Regions from separate parts of the Nonomuraea sp. NPDC048901 genome, predicted to be linked through region 2. Evidence: riboswitches for the same ligand, from Rfam matches in the RefSeq annotation. Region 2 holds a riboswitch; each other region holds the start of a gene.
The links. Region 2 has a riboswitch for cyclic di-AMP ahead of AB0C30_RS09905 (CHAP domain-containing protein). Riboswitches for the same ligand answer to the same signal wherever they lie in the genome.

Region 1: it holds a riboswitch for cyclic di-AMP, as region 2 does, so the genes downstream of both, AB0C30_RS18405 (C40 family peptidase) here and AB0C30_RS09905 (CHAP domain-containing protein) in region 2, are expected to answer to the same signal.
Region 3: it holds a riboswitch for cyclic di-AMP, as region 2 does, so the genes downstream of both, AB0C30_RS02650 (C40 family peptidase) here and AB0C30_RS09905 (CHAP domain-containing protein) in region 2, are expected to answer to the same signal.

What each region holds. Positions count from the first base shown of each region.
Region 1 is NZ_JBEZFW010000005.1:164,039-168,400, forward strand. It holds gene AB0C30_RS18400 (C40 family peptidase) at 1-521, shown strand, start outside; cyclic di-AMP (ydaO/yuaA leader) riboswitch at 1,379-1,537, shown strand; gene AB0C30_RS18405 (C40 family peptidase) at 1,611-2,126, shown strand; gene AB0C30_RS18410 (hypothetical protein) at 2,345-3,256, shown strand; gene AB0C30_RS18415 (M48 family metallopeptidase) at 3,268-4,362, shown strand, end outside.
Region 2 is NZ_JBEZFW010000003.1:42,266-46,627, forward strand. It holds gene AB0C30_RS09900 (NlpC/P60 family protein) at 550-990, shown strand; cyclic di-AMP (ydaO/yuaA leader) riboswitch at 1,168-1,322, shown strand; gene AB0C30_RS09905 (CHAP domain-containing protein) at 1,337-2,068, shown strand; gene AB0C30_RS09910 (M56 family metallopeptidase) at 2,407-3,363, opposite strand; gene AB0C30_RS09915 (BlaI/MecI/CopY family transcriptional regulator) at 3,360-3,731, opposite strand; gene AB0C30_RS09920 (C40 family peptidase) at 3,881-4,362, opposite strand, start outside.
Region 3 is NZ_JBEZFW010000001.1:528,094-532,455, forward strand. It holds gene lysX (bifunctional lysylphosphatidylglycerol synthetase/lysine--tRNA ligase LysX) at 1-1,298, shown strand, start outside; gene AB0C30_RS02645 (LuxR C-terminal-related transcriptional regulator) at 1,876-2,088, shown strand; gene AB0C30_RS02650 (C40 family peptidase) at 2,152-3,195, opposite strand; cyclic di-AMP (ydaO/yuaA leader) riboswitch at 3,201-3,361, opposite strand; gene AB0C30_RS02655 (amino-acid N-acetyltransferase) at 3,650-4,207, shown strand; gene AB0C30_RS02660 (hypothetical protein) at 4,230-4,362, opposite strand, start outside.

The sequences.
Region 1 (4,362 bases), on a different contig from region 2:
CCGAGGCGGCGCTGCAGGCGGCCGACAAGGAGCGCGACGGGGTCGAGAAGGAGCGCTCGGAGGTCCGCAAGCTGATCGCGAAGCAGAAGAAGCTGCTGGACAAGCTCGGCGCCTACAAGACCGGTGACCCCAACAGCACCGGCATCAAGTACACGGGCTCGGCCTCCGGCAACGCGGCGGCGGTGCTCAGGTTCGCTTACGCGCAGGTGGGCAAGCCGTACGTGTTCGGCGGCACGGGACCGAGCGGCTGGGACTGCTCGGGCCTCACGCAGGCGTCGTGGCGCGCTGGGGGCGTGTCGCTGCCCCGGACCACGTGGCAGCAGTGGGCCTGGGGGTCGTCCCGCAAGGTGGATCTGAAGGACCTGCAGCCCGGCGACCTGATCTTCAGCTCAGGGCTTGGACATGTCAGCATTTATGCGGGCAACGGGCAGATCGTGCACGCCCCCCAGACCGGCGACGTGGTCAAGGTCGTCACTCTGTCCTCCTATGGCGGCACCCTGGTGGGAGCTATCCGTCCGTAGGTTGTTCTGGGTGAAGAACCACTGATTTTCTGTACGGCAAGCACGGTGAGCCCCACCCGCCGTCCGTGGCTGGGCTCTGTCCAGGGACACGCTCCTCCGGTGGAGCGCGCTGGGCGCCGTGACGTGCGTCCTCTTGACCCGGTCCGTGGTTTCCGGTGGCCATGGACCGGATGGTCCGCCGATTAACGCTTGGCGGTCCACGTGGGCTTACCGGCTTGCTGGCCAACGGACCTTGGCCGGGTGGTCAATGGACCCCGGTTTGCTGGTCAACGACCCGGCCTAATGGTCAACGAACTCGGCCCGGTGGTCAGCGGGCTCCGACCGGCTGTTCAACGGGCTCTGGCCGCTTATTCAACTGCACCCGACCGGCTGTTCAACTGATCCCGATTTGCTGGTCGCCGGACCTCGGCGCGCAGGCCGATGCCGCTGGCCGGGTCGCTGAACGCTGCTGGAACGCCTTCAGCGGGTGACGACGATCACTGATCCCGGCCCGTCGGCGACCCTGGCGACGGCCACATCCGCGCAGTCGCGACACGATCACGCGCCCTCTGGGCGTGTTGCTAGCGGGACCAGTGTGACAAGAGTGACAAAAGGGACCTGACAGATCACTGTGTCGTCAAGTGTGAGAAGGGTCACATTTGAATAACATAACCCGGCGCTCCAGCTGGGGTTGGGGACTTTACTGACACCTCTGAGTGATCCTGACAACCCCATGACGGCTTTGCCAGCTCGTTACTCAAGGGCGTAGCTTCTGGCGTCGCGGCGAACAAGCCATGGCGTCGCGACTCTCCATCGGGTCCCCGATGTGGACAGAAAAGAAATCCGTTAGGTCGCCGCCCTTCTACATGTCATTACGTGGCGGTGGCCTGCCGAGTCCGTGCAGCCAGGAGGCACGGAGCCGGGGACCCAGCGATCCCGCTCCCGGGATCAGGGGTGAATCGGCGCGTATTGCGCCGTAGGGCGACTTCCAGGCCCGAATCCGTCAGCTAACCCGGTAGGCGTTCGTGGAAGTCCCAAGGAGAAATCCTGTCTACCTCCCCCAGTAACCCCCGTCTGTCCCGCATTGCCCTGAGTGGCGCAGCGCTCACGATGACCGTGACGGCCGGAGGTTTGGTCCTCCCTGCCCCGACGGCGCAGGCGGCGACAACGCGTGATGCGGCCGAAGTTTCCGGGACCAATACAGCGGCGAAAGCCGTCAGGTCCGTGAAGAAGGTCGCGCAACAAACAGCGGTCGCTCGGCAAAAGGTGAAGGCCCGTACGGCCGTCGCCGTGGCCAAGGACCAGATCGGTGACCCGTACAGTTACGGGGCCACAGGACCTGGTTCCTTCGACTGCTCCGGTCTCGTCCAGTACGCCTGGAAGAAGGCCGGCGTCAAGATCCCGCGCGTGACGAACAGCCAGTTCGCCCGCATCAAGAAGAAGGTCTCCTGGAAGAATCTGAAGCCAGGTGACCTGATGTTCTTCTATGGGCTCGGCCATGTGGGCATGTATGTCGGCAACGGCAAGATGGTCCATTCGCCGAGGACGGGTTCGACGGTGCGCGTCGAGAAGCTCAGCGGATGGCGCAAGGCGTCGTTCGTGGGCGCGGTGCGTCCCGGCCTGTAAGTCCGGCCTGATCCGGCCTGCAAGACCGTCACGAAGGTCCCGTCCCAGCTGGGACGGGACCTTCGCGTGTTCCGGGCCCTTCCGCGACGACGAGCCGACGCTTTGCGCGACGACGTGCCGGGCCTTTGCGCGACGACGTGCCGGGCCTTTGCGCGACGAGGAGCCGGGTCTCTCCGCGACGGCCGGTTCGCGGCGCGGGACGACTACGATCGGGGAACGTGTCCGTGCAGGTGAGCCGCCGAGTCTTGGGGGTGGGGGTGCTGCTCCTGGCCCTCGCCTCGGCCAGCGCCGCCCCGCACCGGTCTCCGGGGACGGATGGCCTCTCGGCAGCGGTTCGTGACCTGCCGTCCGGTGGGCCCGATCAGTCCGCGACCGGCCACAACCCGGCGGCCGGTGATCGTGAGCTTCCGGCGGAGGCGCGGGGACTCTGGGGGGACGGCTCCGAGGTCGTACGAGGTGTGCGTTCGGTTGTTGTCAGCCAGCATGCGGCGCCCGAGTCGCTTCGTGATCTGGCGCGCCGGGCCGATGCCGCCGGGTCGCGGGTCTCCGCCGTGCTCGGCCGCCCCGTACGGCCCGTGGTGCTCGTGCCCGGCTCGGCGGCCGAGGCTGCTCGGGTGGCCGGGGTGGGGAGTGTCGACGGGCTGGCGGCGGTGGCCGATGGCGGGAGAGTGGTCGTGGTGCCCGAGAACTTCGCCCGGCTGACCCCCACCGGGCGGGACATCGTGCTCACGCACGAGCTCACTCACGTCGCGGCCGGGACGAAGCGGTTGCCGGTGTGGCTCTATGAGGGGTTCGCCGACTACGTGGGCTACCGGGACGCGGGGTTGCCGGTCCGGGTGGCCGCCACCGAGTTGGCCGCCGAGGTGCGGGCCGGGCACTTGCCGGGCGAATTGCCAGGGCCTGCGGCATTCGCACCGTCCAGCCGGGAGCCTGCACGTCTGGCACGGGCGTACCAGGAGGCGTGGCTGGCGTGTCGCTTCATCGCCGAGCGGTTCGGTGAGGGGACTCTGGTGAGGCTCTACCGTGATGCCCAGACGGGTGGCATCGACCGGGGGCTCACCAGGCTCGGGCTCTCGGCAGGGACGCTGACGGCACGGTGGCGCGACTACGTGCGGGACCAGCTTGCGTAAGGGGAACGCGGATGGACGATCTGCAGGGCACCGACGACAGCATGCCGCCGCCTGACGACGACGCGGGCCCCGATCGGAACCCGGCACCACAGCCCGGCGAGGACGCCGCATCAAGCGACCCCGCCACGTCAGGCGGTAGCGCCGCGCCACACGACCGTGCCGCACCAAGGGACCGCGCCGTGCCAGACGACCGTGCCACAGCGAGTGACCGTGCCGCGCCAGACGACCGTGCCGCGCCGAGCGACCGTGCCGTGTCAGGTGGCTGGGTCGCGGACGGTGGGGACGTCGCGTTCGGCCGGGCCGGTGCCGGTTGGGCGCTGGTCGTGCTCGGTGTGGTGATCCTGGCCGTGGTGGCGTTCACGACGCCCTGGCGGGTGATGCCCTCGGGCACCCCCACGGTGACGCCGGATCCGGCGCGCGACTTCAGTGCCGCCGAGATCGCCAGGGCCGCCGCCTTCGATGCGGCCACGAGCCTGCCCGGTTACCTCTCCCTCGGGCTGACCGTGCTGTTCGCGGGGTTGCTCGTGCTCACGCCGTTCGGTGCCAAGGTGCTGAGTAAGCTGCGCGGGCCGTGGTGGGTGCGGGTCGTGCTGGGGGTGGTGGTGCTGACCGCGATCGTCGAGGCGATCAGGTGGCCCCTGGGCATCTGGTACGAGGTGCAGCTGCGCGACTACGGCCTGTCCACGCAGGACTGGGCCGGCTGGACCGGCGACCGGCTCAAGAGCCTGGCCGTGAACGTGGTGCTGCAGTCCATCATGGTGCTGGTCGTGGTGGCGCTGGCCAGGTGGCTGCGGCGCTGGTGGATCCCGGCCGCCGCGGGCGCGTTCGCGTTCACCTTGGTGGCCTCGTTCGTGTATCCGGTCGTGTTCGAGCCGCTGTTCAACGACTTCCGCCCGATGCCGGGCGGCGCGCTCAGGGCGAACCTGATGATGCTGGCCGAGCGCGCCCATGTCCCGGTCGAGGACGTGCTGATCGCCGACGCCTCCCGCCGGACGAACGCGCTCAACGCCTACGTCTCCGGCTTCGGCGCCACGCGCCGGATCGTCGTGTACGACACGCTGCTGCGGGCCCCGCAGTCCGAGGTCGAGCTGGTCGTGGCGCACGAG
Region 2 (4,362 bases):
ACACAACGCCGGTGCAGACGAGACGCGGTCTCGGCAGTACAGGCCACCATCGGAACGCTGCGGCCTTGGGCCTGTAAAGGTATGCAAGCCAAATGGCCAGCGCAAGCGAAACCTTTGGAAGCCGACCCGAAGGCCCTGTGTGGCCTAGGGTTCAGCCATTAATCCTTTACCTTTACCACGGCGTGGTGCCGTGCCTGAGCGGTGGGCCGCTGTGTCGCTGTTCGGGTTGTGCATAATGTCGCAGTGACTATGAACCGTAGTAGCGTGCTGCCCCGAGCGGTGTACCTCGTGGCCGGACTCGTGGTTGCAACGCTGGTGGCGGGGATGTTAGCCCTCGTCGACTACGAGCGACCGGCGAAGCCGCCCCGGCGTCTTCGGGCTGGACGCGGGAAGCCGGGCAAAGCTCGCCGGCGCCTGAACCGCCTGTTGTGGCGGCCCTCGACCGTCTGCGGGAGCCACACCTGCTTGTGGTCGCGAATCGTCCGCTGCCTGAACAAATGATCGAGCGGGTTCGAGTACGCAAAGGCGTGAGCTCCATGGAGATCGTCGATGCGGCGGCGATACCGCTCGGCGGTAGGAGGGTGGGAACGGTGGGGGTGGAACCATCGACCTTCCGGGCCTACACGCCCAAGCCGACCGTGCGCGGCGGCGAAGAGCAAACTGGGCGCCCCGTATGTCTGGGGCGCCGAGGGACCTGACGCCTTCGACTGTTCCGGCCTGATCCAGTGGGCCTTTGGCAGGGCGGGCATTCGGCTGCCGCGGGAGACGCATCAGCAGTTCGCCAGTGGACCCCGGGTCCCGTTTTCCCAGATGCGATCGGGTGACCTGATCTTCAGGCGGCTGGACCCCACCAACCCGGGCTACATTTCCCATGCCGCGATCTACTGGGGCGACGGAAAGATGATCCAAGCCCCGCAGGCGGGGGACGTCGTCAAACTGGTGCCCGCCCACACGCGCAATCTCGCAGGCGTGGTGAGGGTGATTGAGTGATCACGCGTTGACCCGCTGCGGTGCTTGCCTTGCGTATAACAACGTGTAGCGCACGGTATTGGTCGGTCTGCGTTGGATAGATCTTTTATGCCAAAAATCTCATTTCGGTAACCAGCCACCCTTTCTACCTACTACAGTCCTTCGTACTTGCCGGTGACTTGCCTTCGCGGTGGAGGCGGCCGGCTGGTGCCGAGGCCCGCGCCGCGGGAACCGGGGAACCAGAGCCTGGAGCGATCCACGCATGGGGTGAATCCGCCACGGATGCGGCGGTAGGGCGTCATCTCCTGGCCCGAACCCGTCAGCTAACCCGGTAGGCCATAAGGAGAAAGGGTCAAACCCCGGACCTATGCCATCCATTGTGGACGGGCTGCTCGACGCTGCCCAGAAAAATCTCGGCTATCGCGAGAAAACCGACGGCTACAGCAAGTTCGGTAACTGGTACTACGCCAACGTGGACAACAGCGACCCCTACTTCAAGACCGCCCCATGGTGCGACATGTTCATTACCTGGGCCGCCAACCAGGCGGGCGTCGAGAAGTACGTGGGGGATTTCGCCTACACCGTCGACCACGCCAAGTGGTTCAAGGAGCAGGACGCCTGGAGTGACAAGCCGGAGCCCGGCGCCATCGTCTTTTACGACTGGAGCGGGTCACGCGATGTGGAGCGGATCGACCATGCGGGCATCGTCGAGAAGGTACAGGGAGACCAGATCTCCACGATCGAGGCCAACGTCGACAAGGTGTGGCTCAAGCGCAAGGACAGGGACCAGAGCAAGGTCGTCGGCTACGGCCTTCCCCGCAAGGTCAAGGAGAAGTTCGGGGAGGGTGAGACGTTCGTCCTGACGGGCGGCAACCCGCGGACGCCTCTGGTCCGGAAAGGGGTCGTGCAGGCGGCGGGGAAGGCGCAGGAGACCGATGTCGTCCTGCCGACGGCCTCCACGGAGAGCATCGCGGTGTCTGGGGTCGTGTTCGCGGGCGTGCTCTGCGTTGCCGTCGTGGTCAGGCAGGTGAGACGTCGAAGCTCTGCCAGAGGCAGGCAGCAGCGGTATGCCGGCCGTCACCGTTCGATCATGGCGTAGCGGTTCATGATCTGGCAGGGCGGAAGGCGACGGTGAAGTCCGGCCCGCCGTTCTTGGACCCATAGACCGTGCCGTCCTCGGTGGCGGCTACCAGTCGCTGCGGGTCGGGTGTCCGCCAGCGCAGCAACCTGCCGAAGCAACTGGGCTGCGCCATGTTGGAGGACGGCTTGGTGGAGGTCAACGAGTTCGGGCAGAGCTCGGTGAAGGGAGTCTTCGCGGCCGGCGACATGGCCAGGCGGGCGTCCATGCCGTTCCCCGGCTGGCCAGGTGATCATCGCCGCCGGTCAGGGCGTCACCGCGGCCGTCGTGATCGATCAGGAGTTGCTGTACGCCTGAGCTCAGAGCAGCGAGAGCGTGTGGCAATGATGCGCGATCAGCGCGCTCACCCCCGGAAACACCGCCAGAGCCGCCGGTCCTGCGAGGAACAAGGTGACGGCCACCGTGCCCACCAGCCGCTCGCGGCGGTGGAGCGGCGCGGCCGGATTGAGCATGCGGCGCACCCTGCTCAACGCGTTCTCGCCTGCAGCGCCCAGAGCGAACGCGGGCACCCGCCCGGTGGCCAGACCGACCAGAGCCGCGGCGAGGTGCAGGCGCGGATGCTGTCCCGCGGCCACATCGTCGGCCCGCAACTCCACCAGGCGGGCCACCTCCGCTTTGGCCGTTGCGAACAGCGGGAGAGCAGGAAATGCCTTGGCCAGGCCTTCAGCCAGGGCAAGGAGAAGATGGTGGCGTCCTCGGAGATGGGCTCGCTCGTGCGCCAGCACCGCGGCCACATGCTCGGGCGGCAGGGCGTGGAGCGCCGCCGTGGTGATCACGGCCTTGTTCGCCCTGCCGGGCAGGCAGTACGCGAGCGGCTTGTCGTACTCCAGGACCACCGCGTCCAACTCGCCGTCACGCCGGCCCAGCAGGCTCAGCATCTCCGAGTGCCGGGCACGCTCGCGCCGTGAGGTCAGCAGCACCCTGATCACGCAGAACACAGTCCGTGCGGTGATGAACCCGCTGACCAGGACGGCCAGCCGGAATCCGGCGGAGGCCACGTCGACGTCGGATCCGTGGCCGAGAAACTGCTTGCACACCTCGAACAGCCTGGCCAACCCGTGCCCGACCGCGTCGCCGGGGATCGCGGCACTCAGCGCGGCCATCACCGCCGAGAGGACCGCGGAGATGTCCGCGGCCAGCCACATGGAGATCGCCAATCGGGGGGCCCGCTCGGCCCAGGCGGCCTTGACGAGCAGTCGCGGCAACACCGTGGCGGCACCCACGGCGTAGACGACGAGGACCAGGGCGACCGTCATGATCGACGGGTGTGCGCCGGGAACACCTGAAGGGCGGATTCCAGCGCGGCAGCCTCCTCCGGGGTCAGCCGCTCAAGGAAGTGAACCAGCGTGGCCGCCTGGTTACCGCCGCTGGCCAGCGTCTCGCGCATCAGCTCGGCGGTGTAGGACTCCTTGGTGCCGACTGGCTTGTACACGTACGCCTTACCCACCGGCTCGCGCTTCAGCAGGCCCTTTTTGTAGAGCTTGTCCATCACGGTCATCACGGTGGTGTAGGCGATCTCGCGATCCTGTCGCAAATCCTTCAGCACGTCTCTCACCGCGGCGGGGCGGTGGTACGACCACATCCGGTCCATGATCACCGACTCCAGGTCGCCCAACGTCCGCATCTTCTTGTGGCCTCCTGCCGCGATTTGTTTTCATGCTACTTGGGATCGTTGATACGGGGCCACAGTGTGCAACCTTGTGGACAACGCACATAGCTCCACGTTGCCAGTACTTCCAGCGCCATTTCGACGTGCGGGGCTCGGCGGCGGCTTTATGGGCGGACTGCGCCGAGGAGGCGGTTGCGCCAGTAGTCGTCGAGCTCGACGACCTTGATCACGTCTCCGGTCTGCGGCGCGTGGACCATCTTCCCGTTGCCCGCGTACATGCCCATATGTCCCAGGCCCTTGCTGAACAGCAGGTCCCCAGGCTGGAGGGCGTCCAGCGAGACGCGACGACTGGCGCCCCAGGCCCACTGTGTGTACGTCGTGCGGGGAATGGCGACCCCGGCGGTACGCCAGGAGGCCTGGGTGAGGCTGGAGCAGTCGTAGGAGTTCGGCCCATTGGCGCCGTACCCATACGGCTTGCCCACTTGCGCGAACGCGAACTGCAGCGCGATGCGGGCGTTGCCCGAGGCCGGGCCGGTGTACTTGATTCCCGTGCTGTTGGGATTGCCCGACTTGAAGGCGCCGAGCTTGCGAAGGATCTTGGTCTGCTGGGCGATCAGCTTCTCGACCTCGGTCTTGTCGTCGTCCA
Region 3 (4,362 bases), on a different contig from region 2:
GCGTCATGCTCAACCGCGTGGGCGGCAAGCTCTGCTTCGCCACACTCCGCGACGGCAGCGGCGACCTGCAGGTGATGATCTCGCTCGACAAGGTCGGCGAGGAGTCGCTGGCGGCCTGGAAGCGCGACGTCGACCTGGGCGACCACGTGGGTGTGGAGGGCGAGGTCATCACCTCCCGCCGCGGCGAGCTGTCGATCCTGGCCGACCGCTGGCAGATCACCGCCAAGTGCCTGCGCCCGCTGCCGGAGAAGCACGTCGGCCTCACCGACCCCGAGGCCCGCGTACGCCAGCGCTACGTCGACCTCATCGTCAACGACGAGGCCCGGGAGATGGCCCGCGTCCGCAGCGCCACGGTGCGCGCGGTGCGCGACTTCTGGCACGAGGAGGGCTACCTCGAGGTCGAGACGCCCATGCTGCAGCCGATCCACGGCGGCGCGGCGGCCCGGCCGTTCAAGACCCACATCAACGCGTACAACATGGAGCTCTACCTTCGCATCGCGATCGAGCTCTACCTGAAGCGGCTCGTGGTCGGCGGCATCGAGAAGGTCTTCGAGATCAACCGCAACTTCCGCAACGAGGGCGCGGACTCCACGCACAACCCCGAGTTCACCATGATCGAGGCGTACGGCACCTACCTCGACTACAACGACATGGCCGACCTGACCCAGCGGATGTACCAGAAGGCCGTCGTGGCCGCTCTGGGCACCTCGGTGGTCGTCCACGACGGCGTCGAGGTGGACCTGGGCATCCCCGAGTGGCCGCGCATCACCCTGTACGGGGCGGTGTCCGAGGCGCTCGGCGAGGAGATCACCACGGAGACCCCGCTGGAGCAGGTCCGGAAACTCGCCGACGGGCGTGAGATCCACTGGGACCCGAAGTGGGGCCAGGGCAAGCTCGTCCAGGAGATCTTCGAGGCCCTCGTCGAGCACACGCTCATCCAGCCGACGTTCGTCATGGACTACCCGCTGGAGACCTCCCCGCTGACCCGCCAGCACCGCGACAACCCGCTGCTGACCGAGAAGTGGGACCTCATCGGGTTCGGCACCGAGCTGGGCACCGCCTACTCCGAGCTCGTCGACCCGGTCGAGCAGCGCCGGCGCCTGGTGGAACAGTCGCTGCTGGCCGCCGGGGGCGACCCGGAGGCCATGCAGCTGGACGAGGACTTCCTGCAGGCGCTGGAGTACGCCATGCCGCCCACGGGTGGCATGGGGGCCGGGATCGACCGGATGATCATGGCTTTCACCGGCAAGAGCATCCGGGAAACGATCTTGTTCCCGCTGGTCAAGCCGACCCACTGACCCGCCTGCCGCCGAAGAGTGTCGGCCCGGCTCCCACGCCGGGCCGTACCGGCCGCTGTCGGGTTGACAGCGGCCCGATCTCCTGCGGCGAGTAGGAGAACGCGGGCGGCGGCGTTCGCCGGTCCCTTAGCGCGGGGAGCGGGCATCTCCCGGCCGCCTGCGCCGAGTGGCTTCTCCCTCTGGCGCATGAACCGTTCATGGTCTTTGGCGGGCGCTGCTGACCCGGCGGCGCGGGGGTACAAAAGACTGCCCTAAGCAGCCACATTTCCGATATTTCGCATATTGAATGCGAAGAATATTCGCGTTTTACGGATTCGGCGCTCAGCAGGTTCGCGGCGCTCTTGGGGAGCGGGCTGGAGCCGTTGTAAGGGCGCCTGTGATCCCTCATCGGGCCCCGAAGTGTGCCGACATATGGCGAGTACTTCACATACAGCCGATCATGTCAATGGCGATGGTCAGAGGGCGGTATCCGCTGGCTTGACGACCTTTCCAGAATGCGTTTACCGTCTGCGAGACGAGCTGCAGCTCTGCTCGGACATAGACGTCTCGAGTTCTGCTGTTGGGGGGAGGGCTCCCGATGTATGTGCTCACTGAGAGCGTCGAGCTTAGCCACGCGGATCTGGCGTTGCTGGCGGAGCTTGCCAAGGGGGTCACGGTTGATCGGGTTGGCAGACGACTGGATATCAGCGGACGCACGGTACGCCGGAGACTTCGGGGTATCTGCGACCGCATCGGCGTCGCCACCGCGATCGAGGCCGTGGCCTGGGCCGCCCGCCGCCAGCTCATCTGACCGTTCGACCGGCCCAGCCGCCCGGGCCCCAGCTGTCAGAGTGCTTGTCGTGGTGTCCGGAGGTCAGTCGGCGATGCGTACGGCGCCCGCGAACGGGCGGCGGGCGATGGACGCGATGCGTACGACGTCGCCGGTCTGCGGCGCGTGGACCATCATGCCGCCGCCTATGTAGATGCCGACGTGGTGCAGGTCACCATAGAAGAAGACCAGGTCGCCGGCGCGCAGCTCCTCCTTGGAGATGTGCCGTCCGGCCGTCCACTGGTCGCCGGTGTAGTGCGGCAGTGAGATGCCCACCCGCTGGTAGGCCGCCATCACGAGGCCGGAGCAGTCGTACGAGGTCGGCCCCTCGGCGCCCCAGACGTACGGCTTGAGCTGCTGCGTGAGCGCCCACCTGGCGGCCGTGGCGGCCTTGCCGGCGCCGATGACCGGCAGGTCGACCCGCGTGGCCCGGGTGCCGGGACGGCCCGCCTCGCCGATCGCCCGCTTGAAGAGACTGCTCTCGACCTTGGCGACGAGCTTGGTGATCTTGTCGCGTTTGGTGCCGAGGCCCTCGACGATCTTCTCGACCTCGTCGATGCGCGTCTTGGCGCTGGCCCTTGCCTGCTCGGCGGCCTGCCTGGCCGTGGTCACCTGGTTGACCTCGAAGCCCTGCTGCTGCTCCAGCGCGTAGGTGGTGGCCGCCCGGTCGAGGAAGCTCTCGGGGTCGTCGGAGGTGCCGAATGCCAGCGCCTGGCCGAAGCCGCCGTTGATGTAGGCGTTCTGGGCCAGCAGCGCGGCCTTGGCGCGCTTCGCGGCCAGATCGGCCTCACTGGTGGACAGCGTCCTCTTGGCCGCCTCAGCCGACTTCTTGGCTGTCTTGAGCTTCTCCCGCTGGCCGTTGAACTCCTCGCTCAGCGTCTCGATCTGGGTGTGGAGCTCCTCGGCCTGCTTGGACAGGTCCTTCAGCGAGGGCTTGGGATCGGCGACGGCGGAGCCGACAGGTACGGCGAAGAGGAGGGTGGCGATGGTCGCCGCGATGACACCCAACCGGGTGGGGATCTTCCGGAGCTCAGAAGGGCGGGCCTGAGCGGCCGCCGGCTTCGTCTCGCGATCGCGGGTCTGCTTCACCAACCAGCTCCTCTCATCGGCGCCTACCGGGTTAGCTGACGGGTTCGGGCCGGAGCAGCCCTACCGAACGACTCGCTCGGATTCACCCCATGGGTGGTGGCGTCGGGATGAGGTCGCCACCGGCGGGTCCCCGGCTCCCCTTACGGGGATTGGGCGCGTCTCCACGCTGGCTCGCGTGGGTGACATCGTCGCTGGACACTAGTGCACTCCGGGTTCGTGCTCAACCAGAACTGCCAAGTCTGTAGAGGTTTCACAACCGAAGGGTCACGAGGTGATCTCGTGCTTGCCGGTGCAGGACAAACTTTATGTCCTTTTTGCACCAAGTTCGTCAAGGCATGGAAGCCTGATGGCCAAGGGATCCCTCATCGTGCTCGATCAACCACGAGATGTCATGAGATGGGAGAGACGTCAGAGTTACGGGGAGGCCGTAATCGGATCTGTACGCTGGAGACCCATGGAGCAGGTCGCCGAAGTGACAGTCCCGGACACGGAAGTCGTCGTCCGGCGTGCTCGCACGCCGGATGTCAGGACGATCCGTCTCCTGGTCGACACCTACGCGGGCGCCGGGCCCCGGCTTCTGGAGAAGGCCACCGTCACTCTGTACGAGGACGTGCAGGAGTTCTGGATCGCCGAGCGCGGCGGCCAAGTGGTCGGCTGTGGCGCGCTGCACGTGCTTTGGGAGGATCTCGCGGAGATTCGCACGGTGGCCGTTGATCCGGAGTTCCGAGGCTTCGGAATCGGGCACCGGATCGTCTCTTCCTTGATCAAAACGGCCCGGGAACTCGGCCTGCGCCGGGTTTTCTGTCTGACTTTTGAGGTGGATTTTTTCGCGAGGCATGGATTCCGCCCCGTACAGGGCACTCCGGTCTCACCCGAGGTCTATGCGGAGCTGCTGGCCTCGTACGACGAGGGTGTCGCCGAGTTCCTCGACCTCGAACACGTCAAGCCCAACACCCTGGGGAACACCCGCATGCTTCTCCACCTGACATCGGGTGACGCGGACCTTGACTAATGGGAAAGGTGATTGTTGATACCTATGTCGATACGTTGGGCAGCACAGGCATGTGTCCTGACACGTGCCACATGCGCACTCGAAGCGAGGTGACACGGTGAGCACCGGACAGCCGCCGTATCCACAGGACGAATCCGGCGAGAACTCTGCGCCTG